Regions from separate parts of the Paenisporosarcina sp. P5_A11 genome, predicted to be linked through region 3. Evidence: riboswitches for the same ligand, from Rfam matches in the RefSeq annotation. Region 3 holds a riboswitch; each other region holds the start of a gene.

Region 1 (4,113 bases), on a different contig from region 3:
GAAACGGTCTTATTTCAGTTTTCCATGTGCTTTTTATTCTATCGTCTCTTAATTCAATTTCTCCCCCTGGAATTTTCACCATTGGATAGTCAATGTAACTGTTTATTTCATTTGACACTCTACCATCCTCCTGATTGTTTTTGTGTTACATATTTTACAGTAATTGTGATCTCTACCATCTATCACAATTACATTTTAGCCTTAGGCAGCCTGTCTAAATGCAAAATCATAGTGACCATGCAAACTTAATTAATTAAGCAAAATTATAGGAGATTCGTCGTCTCCCGTTCATATCGTCATGACAAACCAACAAGTTTTATTTAAAACATCAAGTGTAAGTTTTTACTCTCGTTTAATTGAAGGTATCTATCCCGATACATCACGATTAATTCCAAATGAATTTAATACGAATGTCACTATTGATGGGAAAGCATTATTTCAAGCGATAGACCGTTCATCTTTATTGGCACGTGAAGAACGTAATAACATTGTCCGATTCACTTCATTAGAAGGAAATGTCGTTGAGATATCATCTAGCTCAGCTGAAATCGGTAAAGTAGAAGAAGAAATACAAACCACATTAATTGAAGGCGAAGAGTTGAAAATTTCGTTCAGTGCAAAATATATGATGGATGCGTTAAAAGCGGTTGGTGGGCAGGATGTAATGGTTAAGTTCACAGGTTCCATGCGACCATTCATTATTAATTCTGTTCATGATCGCTGTTTTACAATTGATAGTACCGGTTCGTACATAAAGAAGAAATGTGCATTTAGTAGTATGATGGTTTTAGATTCATTTAAAATGAACCACAAAAAGGATGAGAAGACTGTGAAGTATGATGTATTAATATTTGATTTAGATGACACTTTGTTTGATTTCGGTGAGACGGAAAAGCATGCACTCGATAATTCATTTCGTGCATTTAGTTTCCCTAATGGTTTAACTGAATACAGAGCAAGTTATAAAGAGATAAGTAAAGGACTTTGGCTTGATTTAGAGCAAGGACGTATCTCGCTTTCAGATTTAAAAGTAGAACGATTCAAGCGTTTATTCCTCCAACATAAACTACTTCTTAATCCAGAAGATTTTGGACATGCATATATAGAAAATCTAGGAAGAGAAGTACATATGATTGATGGTGTTCAGGATATGTTGACCAATCTATCTAGTTGCAGACTTGTTCTTTTAACAAATGGATTTCAAGATGTTCAACATTCGAGGATTGCTCTTTCGCCACTAAATCAAACATTTGAAGCGATTATTACTTCGGAGGAGACTGGTTATCAAAAGCCACAAGCAGAAATTTTCGAATATGTCTTTAGAAAGCTGAGTATTAAAGATAAGCAAAGTGTATTAATGATCGGCGACTCTCTAAGCGCAGATATCCAAGGTGGCAATAATTTCGGAATCGATACCTGCTGGTTTAATCCACATAATAAAGCAAATGAAACAACTATTACTCCAACATATGAAATCAGTAATTATGAAGAATTAGAACAAATCGTAAAGCAAAACGTATTAGTAAAATAATTCAAAGCTGTAAATGGCTAGGATTTCCATGTGAGTATTATAAAAAGAGTGTAATTAATCATCTACAGTCGTTTGTTAGGATGAATTTATTATGCTATTATGAACCTAATTAAAATAGTTGCGGGGGGACGCTTTGGCGTTGAGAAGGTTAAAACCTGACCCTTTGAACCTGTTCGTTAAGACGAACGTAGGGAGCAGAGTACATAGCGTTTCGACGTTTTTCTTTTGTGCTGAAGCTCTCCATTTTGGAGGGCTTTTTTGTTTGCTAATTCAATATTTTAATTGCGGGGGAACTATTTAGTTGAGAAGGTAAAACCTGACCCTTGGAACCTGACAGTTAACACTGACGTAGGGAGCAATGTTTCATTGGAAACGCTCTTTTGTCATGCGCAAAAGGGCGTTTTTTGCACTTGCGTCCATCCGAAAAAGGAGGACTTATAATGACATTTTGTGAAGAAGTACGAGAGGAAACGGATCTTTATTGGCAAGGAAGTTTTGATCACCCATTTGTAAAAGGACTTGTCGATGGAACGCTGCCGCTTGAAAAATTTAAGTTTTACATGATGCAAGACGCTTATTATTTAAAGAATTACACAAAAGTACTCGCGATTGCAGCTTCAAAAGCTGAGACGAACGAAGATATTGCCTACTTTTTAGAAACGGCTCGTCATATCAACGAGGCTGAGCTTGAGTTACACCGAACTGTCTTTAAGGAGCTAGGTATAACTGAAGAAATGGAAGTAAACTTTGAACCATCACCAGCTGCTTATAACTACGTATCACATATGTACAATGCTGCACATAACGGAGATGTTGCAGAGGCTTTTGCTGCGATGTTCCCTTGTCCATGGTTATATCAAGAAATTGGGGAGAAGTATAAAGACGCAAAACCAGGCATCAAGCTATATGAAGAATGGATTGAAATGTATAGTGCACCGGATTACAAAGAAAAAATCGAGCTGCAAAAGGCGATGATGAATCGTTATGCAGAAGAAAATCCAGCCAAGCAATCAGTATTAAAAGCTCATTTTGAAAGAAGTTGCTACTATGAGTGGAAATTCTGGGAAATGCCATGGACATATGAAGACTGGCAAGATGAGGTGAAGAACTATGCCTATTAAACAGATTCGTAATAAGAAGCCACTGGTACATTGCATCACGAACTATGTCGTGGCAAACTTTACCGCTAATGGTTTACTTGCAATTGGTGCGTCACCTGTCATGGCTGATGAAGTAACAGAAGTGGAAGAAATGGTCGCGATTTCAAATGCTCTTTTAATTAATATTGGCACAATCAATACAAGAACGAAAGAAGCCATGTTAATAGCAGGGAAAAGAGCGAATGAGCTTGGAATACCTGTCGTTTTAGATCCAGTTGGAGTAGGGGCAACTTCTTTTCGACAACAAGTAGTAAAGGAATTATTAGAAAATGTCCGATTCGATTTACTCCGTTGTAATGCAGGTGAACTTGCGACCATTGCAGGCGTTTCATGGCAAGCTAAGGGCGTGGACAGTGGTGAAGGTGAGATGGACGTTGCAGTCGTCGCCAAACATGAGGCGAAAAAATGGAACTGTTTAGTGGTGGTCACAGGAGCCTCTGATTATATTACTGACGGTGAGAATGAATTTTGGGTAGCAGGTGGTCATGAACAGATGACAGAGGTAACAGGTACAGGTTGTTTGTTGAGCGCGATTTGTACAGCAGTTCTTAGTTTGGAAGGAGAGGCTCTTTTAAACTTACGTGATGTACTACAAGAATATAAAAAGGTGTCTGAACATGCGGTTCAATCGCCACTTCTTGGCTCATTCCAGACTGAAGTCTTAAATTCATTGCATCAATTGTCTAGAGGTGAAGCCAATTGAACATCGTGATGACCATAGCAGGCTCAGATAGTAGTGGTGGAGCTGGCATACAAGCAGATTTAAAGACGTTTCAAGAGCTCCGAGTGTTCGGTACATCAGCGATTACTGCGTTAACAGCTCAGAATACACTTGGTGTAGAGGGAGTTTTTCCTGCATCTGTAGACTTTGTTAAACATCAAATCGAAGTCGTCTTTCAGGATTTTCCCGTAAAGGCAGTCAAGACCGGTATGCTTTTTTCAGCACCAATTATTGAGGAAGTGGCGAAAAGCTTATGTGAGAAAGATGTGCTGCTTGTCATTGACCCTGTGATGATTGCCAAAGGAGGTGCAAGCTTGCTAAAAAATAACGCAGTTGAAGCATTAACGACTAAGCTTTTACCACTTGCAACGGTATTAACTCCTAATATTCCAGAAGCTGAAGTGATTAGTGGTGTTGAGATTAAGTCGGAACAGGATATACAAAAAGCTGCTGAAAAGATATTAGGGCTGGGTGTAAAGTGCGTGGTTATGAAGGGGGGCCACTTAGATGAGCAAAGAACGGCAACGGATACTGTGTTTTTTGCAGATGGTACAAGCTTTAAAATGGAATCTGCCCGTATTGAAACGAAACATACACATGGAACAGGCTGTACTTACTCCGCAGCACTTACAGCATTTTTAGGACAAGGTTGGTCACTAAAAGAGGCAATCATCGAAGCTAAAAAGTTTGTCCAGCTAGCC
Region 2 (4,113 bases), on a different contig from region 3:
GGCATGTGGAAAAAAAGTAAACAAGGTGATGCTAACTATTCAACGCGCTCCACCCTGTTTATCATAAGTTGTGTGTTAAATATAGCTTGGATTTATTTATGGCATTATGAGAAATTTTTATTTACAGTCATCGTAATGATAGGATTTCTTATCACACTTCTCCTTTTATATCGAACTTATTCGGTTTCAGATAATAGTATCAAGAGCCGTTTACCTATTTCCGTATATTTAGGGTGGATCAGCGTCGCGACGATTGCTAATATCAGTTATGTTTTAACCTACTATGAATGGAATGGCTGGGGATTAAGCGACCCCTTATGGGCAGTTATTATGATGACTGTCGGTACAGCACTAGCATTACATATTCGTTACCATTATTTTGATATTACTTATGTGTTCGTCTTTATTTGGGCTTTTATCGGCATAGCTGTCCGCAATGGCTTTGAAGAATTGCTGGTCTCTACTGCCGCTCTCTTTTTAAGTGCAGTTATGCTCGCTGGTATTATTTTTATGAAGAAATCATTGTCCCACTCTAGCACGTCATCAAGAACGTAGTAGGAAAATATAATGCTATTACTTAAATAAGATAAAAAACACCAACTGCGCAATCGCTCAGTTGGTGTTTTTGTGTGTTAATTGATTTTTGTGATTAAGATTGGTTCACCCTTAGTGACAATGACTGTATGCTCAATTTGTGCAACAAGTGATTTGTCTGGCGTTAAAAAGGTCCAACCATCTCCAGATTCAACGATATGTTCCGCCTTTTCAGAAATAAATGGCTCAACAGCTAGAACCATTCCTTCTTTCAAGATAGTCGGTTCCCATGCGTCATAATAATTTAAAATATGTTGAGGCGATTCATGAAGAGATTTTCCAATCCCATGACCGGTTAAGTTCATAATGACAGTAAAGCCATTAAGTTTTGCTTCACGTTCTACAGCTTTACCGATTTGGTTTAAGCGTGCTCCCGCTTTTACTTTTAACATAGCACGATTAAAAGCACTTTCTGCCACATCACAAAGTTTTTCTATTTTCTCATAGCCTTCACCAACAACGAATGAAATGCCTGTATCTGCAAAATAGCCATTTAGTGATCCAGAGACATCAATGTTTACAAGATCCCCATCTTTAATGACGCGTGCACCTGGGATGCCATGCGCGACTTCCTCGTTAACGCTGATACAAGTGTAACCAGGGAAATCATACTCTCCTTTAGGACCTGATATGGCTCCTGTTTCTTCAAACATGCGTCCACCAAGGTCATCAAGTTCTTTCGTTGTGATACCAGCTTTTGTTGCTGCACGCATCGCGTCGCGAATCTCAGCAACGATTCTGCCTATAGTTTTTAACGCTTCGTAGTCTTCAGTAGTTTTTGCAATCATATTCTTAAAATCCTTCTTTCTCAAAATATATATCCCATACTATACCATAAGAAAAGGCGCTTTCCCATATGACAAGACTTTCTGAACATTCGGGAATTTATTCCTGATTCTTTACTTGAATTTCGCAAGCAGAAGAGGACTAAATCTTGTTGAGAATAGTTTTCGACCACTCAAAGATGGTTTCCGATCATTTGAGGTTTTTTCTGTCTCCTTGAAGACGAATTCCATCTTTCTGTAGGTACTTCTGTCACTCATCTTTCTAAAGATAGTTTATGACCACTCACAGGCAATTTACGACCACTCAAAGGTAGTTTACGACCATTCACAAGCAGTTTCCGACCACTCAAAGATGGTTTCTGACCATTCGAGATTTTTTCTGTCTCCTTGAAGACGGTTTCCATTCATCCGTGGGTAACTTTGTCACTCATCTTTCTGAAGACGGTTCCCATCTTTCTGTAGGTACTTCAGTCACTCATCCTTCTAAAGTCAGTTTTCGCTCACTATTAAACTATTTCCAACTATACAAATCAGTTTATGTCCATTTGCTTCGAAATGTACATGAGTTCATTCATCTCCAAGATTAGACTTTGCTTGGTTCAAGCAAACGTTGCGCTGTGATAAATAGTATTGAACACACTATTGCTGTGAGTAAGAATATCGGAATCATGTAGGTTGCGTTATAAATAATCGAATACGTATACAAGTTTTCGTTTTCTGGAACATACATAGCAAAGAAGAAGATCCCAGTAATCGTGTGAACTATATAACGTAGTAATGACGCAATCAATACAGCCGAAACAATGGTAATTATCATATTTCTACGTTTATACTGTTGTGCATAATTTAAATATTGAGAACGGAATAAACCTGCGATTCCCACAACACCGTATGCAATTAAATAGTCCAGAATGACTTGCATGACTACAAAACTAAACGATAATGGGGCTACAGAGATTAATCCTGAAACAATCTGTAACAATCCTACTAATAAGCCAGTGATGACACCAGCTAAAGCACCTCTACGAAACGCCATTAATACAATTGGCACCATCACTAAACTGACTGATCCCCCTTGTGGCATTTTAAAAGCAACGAAATCCAATACAAATCCTAACGCGGCAAAGATTGCAATCTCGACTAACAACAATACTTTTTTATTTCTCATCTTTCTTCCTCCTTTTACGATGTACTGCAAACCGCATGTCAGGGTGAAAAAAAACACAAAAAAACGACCTCTAGGACAGAGCCTGACGTCGTTGGAGTCGGTTTCTATCCACATCCCTGCGCAAGCATTAACTTACAGGTTCTAAGGGTTAGAACTTTTTGGTTCACTCTCAGCCATTTCAGGCTCCCCTTGTGGTACTTACATCTATTTTTGATAATACGGGTTAATTGTACAGAAAGAGGGAAATAGAAGCAAGAGGGTTCAGTCGTTCTGTGACTTTTATCGAGTCAATCGATATACTGAACATACAAGATTAATAAACTAAGGATGTGAAGGATCATGATCGAGATGTTGAAGAATTTAGTGGCAATCAAAAGTGATACCGAGGAAGGTGCTAATGATGCACTTCGCTTTTGTTCTAAGTGGCTTGACAGTCATGAAATTACACATGAAATTATTGAAAACGAAGGACGATTAATGATCCACGCAGAGATTGGGCAAGGAGACACTACAATTGTTTGGAATGGACATGTAGATGTTGTACCTGCAAAAATCGAACAATTTAATCCTATTATTGACGGTGATCGTCTGTATGGTCGTGGTTCTGCGGATATGAAAGCGGGCGTTGCAGCAATGATGGAAGCTTACCGTCGCATTTATTCGGCACGAGAGGAATTAAAACAACGTATCATCTTACACATCGTAACTGATGAGGAAACTGGTGGTCGAAAAACATCTGGTCATCTAGTTGAGATTGGACGAACAGGTGATTTTGTTATATGCGGAGAGCCCACACACTTGAAACTCAGCGTTCAATCAAAAGGAATCTTACATGCTAATGTAACGCTTTTTGGAAAAGCAGCACACGGTTCACGTCCTTGGGAAGGAACGAATGCTGTTGAAGCTTCCTATTTGTTTCATGAGAAGCTAAAAACATTGCCTTTCACGAAGGCAAGCAATGAGTATTATGAATATCCTTCAATTAATTTGGCTAAAATTCAAGCAGGTGATCGGTATAATGTAGTGCCTGATCAATGTGAAGTCAATTATGATATTAGGTTTGTGCCAGGTCAAAACTGGGAAGATATTATCGAAGAAATGACTGAACTTGCACAATCAATCAATCCGAAAAACATCGTTAAAGCTGGAGGCAAAACACCTGCAATTACAACCACTGAAGATAATCCTTTTGTTCAATCACTGGCTCTCGTAACAGCTGAAGTAACACAAAAAGATGCTGTGTTATTTGGGCAACATGGTGCTGCAGATACCCGCTATTATGCTAAGACCGGTGCTGGTGCAATAGAATTTGGTCCTAGCGGTGAGGATTGGCACGGACCGAACGAATACGTGTTAATTTCTTCTGTGGAACAATATGCAGATATTTTAACAAAACATGCGTTACGTTGAAACCAATTACAGGATAATCCGTATAAGTAACTACTATCGTTTAGAGGAGGAGTAGTTTTGGATAATCGTGTATTATCCGCTTTATGCTATTTTAGTGTTTTTTTTGCTCCATTTTTATTGCCACTAATTGTTTACTTTATTTCCCCAGATACGGAT
Region 3 (4,113 bases):
AAACCTAGTGTAAATCCTAATGTAAGACTGGTAGACATGATTTCAGGGTAGATGATTGTCAGCTGTAAGTACCCCATCAGCAACGTTACGGTAATTGTCACGACAAATAATAACCAACTTGAATATTTTCGAAACGCGAGTTGTTGCTCACGTGAACGTTTCTTGTGGCGAACTTGAATCTTCGCTCCTGATTGTTTCATCGCTCCATTGAAAAACAGTAGCATCCCTTGGAGTACGAGTGTCATGATAGGTAAAGCACTCACCGAAACCCAACTTTTTTCTGCGAATGCATCTGCTTCGCCACTTGGTCCCCAATGTGTTGGAATCTGGTTGGATAACGTATCGTATTGACTTAACCCTAAAATCCCTAAACCAAGAGTTATAATCATAGGAATTATAAAGTAGATACTCGGTAACAACTTAAGCTGTTCACGAAATTGTAAGTCGACTACTTTTCGCTCACTCTGCCCAGCAGTCCACTTTTCATTTTTCTTCCAATTAGCTAAAGCAATATGGTTTTTTGCATAAAGTCCCATTGAGAAGATTAGTGCCACTATTTGAGCAACCATTCCAACATAGACCATTTGCTCCTGACTGGGACGAAACGTCCATAGCCATCCGATAAAAACCGCGAGGATAACAATCCCACTCGCTAATATGGCTTTTGTATAGCCATTTTTCATGTGTTCTATTCGTTTGTCTTTGACATGAGTATCCGGGATGTAGATACCAAATGCCTCACTTTCTTTTAAAAACTTTGGTAAGAAAGCTTGAATGGCAATAATAAAAATTAAAATGATAATAAAAATAATTGCGGCCATCACATTTCCTCCTTCAAATCTAAACTTATTTCTTGTATTAACAACTCAATTTCTGCTTGGGACAATTGTAGACAAAGTGCCTCTGCAATAATTGGACGTAATTCTTTTTTCAAACGAAGTCGATCTAGTTCAGATGCTTTCCGAACCCCGTTTTCATGAATGAATACGCCTTTTTTCTGTACAATTTGTATAAATTCCTTCTCTTCTAAATAATGATACGCTTTATTTACGGTATGCATGTTCATTCCAAGGTCTGCAGCAAATGCACGGACTGACGGTAAAGAATCGCCCGGTTTCAAGCTACCTTTTGCAACACTTTCAATAATTTGCTGGGCCAGTTGCAAATAAATCGGCACGGCAGAATTTGCTTCAATTTCAATAAACATATGCGACCCCTTCTTGTTCTATTAATAATAGAACAGCTTTGTTATATATAATATAGAACAGATTTTATATTGTGACAAGTATAATTTTTTTACTTGGTTTACAATGTGTTTTTCGTGCGTTACAATGAAGCCGTTCTTTAACATTTAAAAAACTGCATACGACTACTGCACTAGGGGTGCTATATTTTGGCTGAGATGAGAGCATTAGCTCCGATCCCTTAACACTCGATCCAGATAATACTGGCGTGAGGAAGTGCGGCGACTTTTGCCAATTTCTATTGAGCAAAACAGCTGCATTCCACGTCGAATGCGGCTATTTTTATGTTCAAAAACGGTGACTGAGCAGAGTGGTTGACTATATTTTTCGGTGATAGACACTTTCATTTTAGAGAGACGTTTTTTTGTCTCAACTTTATCGAAGTAACTCGCACCACTTATGACGTCGTTAACTTACTCTCTAGACACCAATTAGAAGGAGGAGATGGGAATGGAACAAGGGTTTAGTTGTGGGACAAGTCCAATTGTGGGGTTAAGATTTTCGCTTCACCCAATGGCAGACAATTTTATTGAAATTATTAAAGGGGCATTGCGCGAAGCGGATACATCAAATGTGTGGATGCATACTGATGACGTCAGTACAGTCATGCGTGGCAAGCAAATTCACGTCTTTGATACAGCGAGAGCCATTGTTTTATATGCAGCGAAGACAGGAGCACATGTAGCATTTAACGGGACATTTTCGATTGGTTGTCCTGGGGATTCTGCGGGAGATGTGTATTTAGAGAAAGATGACATCTTGTTAAACGAACCTCAAATTCGGGAGATCAAACAATATGTTTCATCTCAGTTTGCGCTTTATCCTATGAATAACCCCGACTATATGCCGGTCATTTATACAGAAGTAGCTCGTGCAAAAGAACATGGTGTGTTCAATGAGTCGATGCACTATGCAAGTGGGCTCCATGGCGATATACACGAGGTTTTTACCTTCCTAGAAGAAGCATTCACTCATGCCCGTTCGGAACAACATAGACACTTAGTGATGACTGTTAACATGAGCATCAACAGCCCTTCACATAAAGGAGATGCGTAATATGTTGAAATCATGGAAACTAAAAGAAGTCGTCTTAATGTCCGTATTTGCCGTTGTTTTTGCGGTCGTGTATTTACTATTTGTCCAAGTCGGAAACATTTGGGCAGGTGTGATTGGTCCGATTGCGTATGAATGGATATTTGGAATTTGGTTTATTGTCTCGATTATCTGCACCTACATCATCCGCAAACCAGGTGCCGCTTTGTTGTCCGAAACGATGGCCGCAATGATTGAAGTGATGATTGGTAATGCAGTAGGTCCTCGATTGATTTTAACAGGACTTGTTCAGGGACTAGGAGCTGAGGCAGCATTTGCTGCGACTGGTTACAAACGTTATGACTGGTGGGTGCTTTGTTTAGCAGGTGTCGGTTCCGCAGTCTTTAGTTTTGCTTATGGCTTCTTGGTGTCTGGTTACGCAGCACTTGATCCTTCCTTGTTAGTCTTAATGTTTACGCTTCGTGTCATAAGTGGTGCTGTCATTGCTGGCTTAGGTGGCAAATATTTATCAGATGGTTTACTCGCTACTGGGGCTCTTCGTGGCTACTCCATTTCCCGTGATACAGGTAAAAATCACAAGATAAAAGGTGAGGTTATTGGTTAATACCCTCAGTAAAAAATCTCAAGTTGAAATAGTAGCTACGCCGGTAATCATTGATTTTAAAGATGTCACTTTTCAATTTCCAGAAGATGAATCGCCAGTATTTAGAAATATTTCTTTCTCCATTCAAGCTGGGGAACGTGTAGCTTTATATGGTCCTAGTGGTTGCGGGAAAAGCACTTTATTGTATTTAATGAATCGCTTGTATCCTGACAATTGCGATGGTGACCTTGAAGGTTCAATAACACTTTGGCAACGCGATGCTGCATGTTTTGCTCCTGGTGAAATCAACCACCGCGTCGCTACTGTGTTTCAAGATCCAGATACACAGTTCTGTATGCCAACAGTTGAACAGGAAATGGCTTTTACATTAGAAAACTTGCATGTAACTCGACCTGAAATGGAGCATCGCATCACGGAGACACTTGAAATGACTGGTCTTACACAATTCCGAAAAACGACCATACAAACTCTTTCTGGGGGAATGAAACAACGAGTGGCAACAGCATGTGCAATTCTTATGCAACCAGAAGTGTTATTGCTAGATGAACCGCTTGCCCACCTAGATCCGTTAACTGCAAAACACTATGTAGAGTGGCTCGATACCTTGAAATGGTCATACCCATTAACAATTGTCGCGGTCGAGCACCAACTCGATTTATGGGGAACTTTTTTTGATCGTGCTATTCACGTTCGTGCATCAGGAGACCTCCCTATAGAATTGAATCCAACAAAACCATGCATTACCTTTCCGAAACGCGTTTCGGCTATTCAACCAGAAGTGGCTTTAGAAGCAAAAAACGTACATGTACACGTGAAAGGTAAACAGTTATTGAAGGACGTTTCATTCCAATTACAACGCGGAGAAATTGCCGTACTTGCAGGTCCAAATGGCAGTGGCAAGTCCTCTCTTTTAAAAACCATATGTGGCATTTTGAAAAAATCGGATGGCACTATAAAAAGTGGCACCATGCTTCCGGGTTACGTTCCACAATCACCTGAACAGTTATTTGTCACGCAACGCGTAAAAGACGAAATCCGATTTTCAAATAACACAAAAGAAGAAGAGATTACAGACATTATGACTCGTTTACGCTTGAACGAAATTGAGCAAGCTCACCCTTTCTCGGTCAGCCATGGGCAAAAACGCCGCGTTGCGATTGGGACGATGCTTTCAGATAAAAGACCTGTACTCTTACTAGATGAACCTACATC
Region 4 (4,113 bases), on a different contig from region 3:
AGAAGTGCTGCAGGTACTTACAAAATCAAAGGACGATTTTTATGATGAAGATGACAACTTTGATGATGCCGAGGCAAATGAAGAGCATATAAAATGTGATAATATCATGTTGGAGTCATTTTTAAATGGTCTCATTATTTTTAAAAGAGGAAAACAAGATCCCAAACCAGGACAACCTGAAAGACCGGCATATTCTAAAAATGAACGAGTTAATAATATCCTGCTGAAGAAAGTGAAAATCGCACTGTCATTAACGAGTGAGGATATGCTTGAGATACTAGAAACTTCAGGAGTCTTTATAACAAAAGGGGAATTAAGTGCTTTCCTAAGAAAAGAAGGTCACAAGAATTATAAAGAGTGCGGTGATCAAAACGCCCGCAATTTCTTAAGAGGACTAGCGATAAAGTATAGGGAATAAGTAAGGGGAATAAAGGCTTAAAAGTTATTTAGGATTGATAAATAACCTATTCATGTTAAGCTTGTTAGTGTACAACTGAATAGTAATATCTTCCACTAGGGGGACCTTCAAATGTAATGGGAAATCATTTACTTACTAATAAAGGTTGAGATTAAAGTTAAGCTTTAAGACCCTTAGAACCTGATCTGGTTTATACCAGCGTAGGAAAGTGGAGTTGCGGAGCTGTATGTTGTTTCAACCTATTTTCCAATACAACCACTTTCTTATGTTTGTTAAGAGAGTGGTTTTTTATATGCCCAAAAATCAGGGATAACTATTGATTCGAGTTGAGCATAATTACTGGGGAGGTTTTTTAATGACATTTTCAAGGCTTTTACGAGAGGAATCAAATCATATTTGGGAAGCTAGTTTCCGTCACCCATTTGTAACCGGAATTGGTGATGGAACATTGTCTTTAGAGTGTTTTCGCTATTATGTCATGCAAGATTCTTACTACTTGTCGCATTTTGCTAAGGTTCAAGCTTTAGGTGCAGCAAAGTCCAATGATCTTGCAACAACAAGTAGATTGGCAGCTCATGCACAAGGAACTTGTGAGGCAGAATTAACTTTACATAAAAATTTTTCACACCGTCTAGAAATAACGGGAGAACAAGAGGCAAACTTCCAACCTTCACCAACTGCGTATGCTTACACTTCTCATTTGTATCGTGCAGCGTATCAAGGACATTTAGGGGATATTATCGCAGCCATATTACCATGCTATTGGCTTTACTATGAAATTGGAGAGAGACTTCAATCGTGTTTGCCGAAAGAACCAATCTATCAAGAATGGATTGCAACATATGGTGGTGAATGGTTTAGAACGTTAGTCGAAGAACAAATTAATAGGCTAGACAAAATTGCTGAAACGGTAACAGCAGCCGACCGTGACCGTATGAAACAACATTTTATCATYAGTAGTCAATACGAATATTCATTTTGGGAAATGGCGTACAAGTTAGAAAAATGGTCAGTCCAAAAAGATGAAGTAAGTTGCATATAGTAAGTGAGTTTGATGGTTTGTATTACACAATTTAATATCAAAGCACTAGGGGAGTCTTTTACAGACTGAGATGGATATTCCAGACCCTTTGAACCTGATCTAGTTAGAGCTGGCGTAGGGAAGTGGAACTGTTGAATTTTCTTTCGATGATATCACAGCCAACCACTTCTAACACTGGAGTGGTTTTTTATTGTGTTGAAATTATCAAGAAGATTAAAAGGAGRGGTTATGTATGAAAAAAGGACTGCTCCACATCATTTCAACTGGGAATCTGAAACCAGCACATTTAGCACAAATTGCAGGTCAGATTCATCCATATATCGATGCCATCCATATCCGTGAAAAGACTAAACCGGCCAAAGAAATTCATGAAATGGTGAATTTATTATTAGACCACAATGTTCCCCTTACTAAAATAATTATTAATGATCGAATAGATGTTGCCTTGGCGTCAAAGGTTGGAGGAGTCCAACTAGCCTATCATTCTTTACCTGCGGACATTGTAAAAAAACAGTTTAAAAGCTTGAGAGTTGGGAGTTCTGTACATTCAATTGACGAGGTCCAAACTGCACAAGAACTTGGAGCCGATTATGTTATTTTTGGACATGTTTTCCCAACACATTCAAAGCCAGGTTTAGAGTCAAAGGGTTTAAATCAATTAGAACTCATAACTCATCATGTTTCGATTCCAGTTATAGCTATTGGTGGTATAAAACCTACAAATATAAAAGGAGTTATCGAAGCAGGTGCACAGGGAATTGCTGTGATGTCAGGGGTACTAGAATCAGAAAATCCTTTAGTGGCAGTAAAGGAATATTATCAACATTTATTTTGACTTGAAACTTTTATGGAAATAGGTGGTTTTTGATGAGCTATGTATATGATGCAATTATAGTGGGTGGTGGAGTGATCGGGGGATCCATTGCTTATAACCTTTCCAAACGAGGTGGGAAAATCCTTTTGCTAGAAAAAGATCAACTTGCTAGTAAATCCTCGGGAGCTGCTGCTGGAATGCTGGGTGTTCAAGCAGAAATGGATGCAGAAGGTTCACTTTTTCAATTAGCTAGAAAGAGCAGAGAGATGTTTCCAAAACTTGCTGGCGAAATAAGAGAGACGAGTGGAATAGATATTGAACTTATAAATAAAGGAATGCTAAAGGTTGCCATAAATGAACAACAACAACAGGAATATAAGCGACTCATTGCTATACAACGGCAAAGTGGAGAGCAAGCCGATTGGCTGACAGGAGAAGAGGTAAGAAGGAAAGAGCCAGCATTAACTGATGCAATTAAAGGAGCAATACATTTTGCAAATGATGGGCAAGTCGAAGCCACTCAGTTAACTTTAGGGTTTTTAAATTCTGCAGCAGCATGTGGTGTAGTAATAAAAGAATTCGTGGAAGTTTTTGACCTTCAGTTGTCTAAAGGGAAAGTCATAGGTGTTGTTACTAATAAAGGGTATTTTGCTAGTGAAAATGTCATCGTGGCAGGTGGTGCATGGAGTAACAAGCTACTTTCAAAAACAGGGTTAGAACTAGATATTTATCCCGTAAAAGGTGAATGTTTTTCTGTTGTCACACAAAGCCAAATGATAACGACTACGGTATTTTCACCGAGTTGCTACCTTGTCCCTAAGAAGGGTGGAAGAATCATTGTTGGTGCAACAGTTAAGCCAAGAACATTTAACCATAAAGTTACTGTAGAGGGAATATCCATATTGCTGGAACAAGCAAAAAAACTGATGCCTTCCATAATAGAAGCAGAATGGGAGCGCACATGGGCTGGTATTCGACCACAAACCGGAGATGGATTACCTTACTTAGGTGAACATCCTGTATATAAAGGTCTATTTATTGCAACAGGGCATTTTAGAAATGGGATATTACTGTCACCAATAACTGGTGAGATAATCGCTGACATGGTTGAAGGAAAACCAACATCACTTAATTTGAAACCTTTCCGGGTAGGTCGTTTGATTAAACAATTAACATAAGAAAGGGATGAAGTAAATGGAATTAGTGATTAACGGGGACAAAATAGAAGTTCCAAATTCGGTGGAAACAATTGCTCACCTTTTGCATCACTTCGAATTACAACAAAAGGTGGTTATCGTTGAATGGAATGCAAAGATATTGGAAAAAGGATCACACCAAGAAACCAAACTATGTAATGGAGATAAAGTTGAGTTAGTACATTTTGTAGGAGGCGGATGACGATGTTAAAGATTGGATTATATGAATTCACGTCAAGATTATTATTAGGGACTGGAAAATATCCTGATTTTGATATTCAAAAAGAAGCAGTAGATGTTTCAGGAACAGAGATCTTAACGTTTTCAGTTCGCAGGATGAATATATTTGAACCAAGTTTACCTAATTTTTTAGAAAAATTAGACCTGCAAAAGTACATTTTACTGCCAAATACAGCAGGTGCAAAGACAGCAGTTGAAGCGGTTCGAATTGCTAAATTAGCAAAAGCTTCTGGACTTTGTGACATGGTTAAAGTTGAAGTGATTGGATGTCAAAAAACATTATTGCCTGATCCAATAGAAACATTAAAGGCATCAGAAGAACTGGTACAAGAGGGGTTCATCGTATTACCCTATACTTCAGACGATGTTCTATTAGCTAAACGATTAGAAGAAGTAGGATGTC

Evidence for each region. A riboswitch is a leader RNA that binds a small molecule or an ion and turns the genes downstream of it on or off. The one in region 3 is predicted to bind thiamine pyrophosphate.
Region 1: it holds a riboswitch for thiamine pyrophosphate, as region 3 does, so the genes downstream of both, tenA (thiaminase II) here and AC1DOS_RS05215 (YkoF family thiamine/hydroxymethylpyrimidine-binding protein) in region 3, are expected to answer to the same signal.
Region 2: it holds a riboswitch for thiamine pyrophosphate, as region 3 does, so the genes downstream of both, thiT (energy-coupled thiamine transporter ThiT) here and AC1DOS_RS05215 (YkoF family thiamine/hydroxymethylpyrimidine-binding protein) in region 3, are expected to answer to the same signal.
Region 4: it holds a riboswitch for thiamine pyrophosphate, as region 3 does, so the genes downstream of both, tenI (thiazole tautomerase TenI) here and AC1DOS_RS05215 (YkoF family thiamine/hydroxymethylpyrimidine-binding protein) in region 3, are expected to answer to the same signal.

The regions. Positions count from the first base shown of each region.
Region 1 covers NZ_JBFUKT010000139.1:1,201-5,313, forward strand. Annotated here, with positions in the region: gene AC1DOS_RS15220 (formylglycine-generating enzyme family protein) at 1-82, opposite strand, end outside; partial or broken gene dnaN (DNA polymerase III subunit beta) at 254-755, shown strand; gene AC1DOS_RS15230 (YjjG family noncanonical pyrimidine nucleotidase) at 830-1,531, shown strand; TPP riboswitch at 1,644-1,742, shown strand; TPP riboswitch at 1,808-1,903, shown strand; gene tenA (thiaminase II) at 1,972-2,652, shown strand; gene thiM (hydroxyethylthiazole kinase) at 2,642-3,394, shown strand; gene thiD (bifunctional hydroxymethylpyrimidine kinase/phosphomethylpyrimidine kinase) at 3,391-4,113, shown strand, end outside.
Region 2 covers NZ_JBFUKT010000040.1:3,875-7,987, reverse strand. Annotated here, with positions in the region: gene AC1DOS_RS08365 (TspO/MBR family protein) at 1-555, shown strand, start outside; gene map (type I methionyl aminopeptidase) at 633-1,382, opposite strand; gene thiT (energy-coupled thiamine transporter ThiT) at 1,963-2,547, opposite strand; TPP riboswitch at 2,644-2,747, opposite strand; gene AC1DOS_RS08350 (M20 family metallopeptidase) at 2,887-3,957, shown strand; gene AC1DOS_RS08345 (magnetosome magnetite crystal formation protein family) at 4,015-4,113, shown strand, end outside.
Region 3 covers NZ_JBFUKT010000017.1:13,819-17,931, forward strand. Annotated here, with positions in the region: gene AC1DOS_RS05205 (DUF1648 domain-containing protein) at 1-821, opposite strand, end outside; gene AC1DOS_RS05210 (GntR family transcriptional regulator) at 821-1,207, opposite strand; TPP riboswitch at 1,370-1,476, shown strand; gene AC1DOS_RS05215 (YkoF family thiamine/hydroxymethylpyrimidine-binding protein) at 1,695-2,300, shown strand; gene AC1DOS_RS05220 (ECF transporter S component) at 2,302-2,901, shown strand; gene AC1DOS_RS05225 (ABC transporter ATP-binding protein) at 2,894-4,113, shown strand, end outside.
Region 4 covers NZ_JBFUKT010000061.1:47-4,159, forward strand. Annotated here, with positions in the region: gene AC1DOS_RS10410 (YehS family protein) at 1-418, shown strand, start outside; TPP riboswitch at 506-642, shown strand; gene tenA (thiaminase II) at 774-1,460, shown strand; TPP riboswitch at 1,498-1,598, shown strand; gene tenI (thiazole tautomerase TenI) at 1,693-2,295, shown strand; gene thiO (glycine oxidase ThiO) at 2,328-3,452, shown strand; gene thiS (sulfur carrier protein ThiS) at 3,469-3,672, shown strand; gene AC1DOS_RS10435 (thiazole synthase) at 3,675-4,113, shown strand, end outside.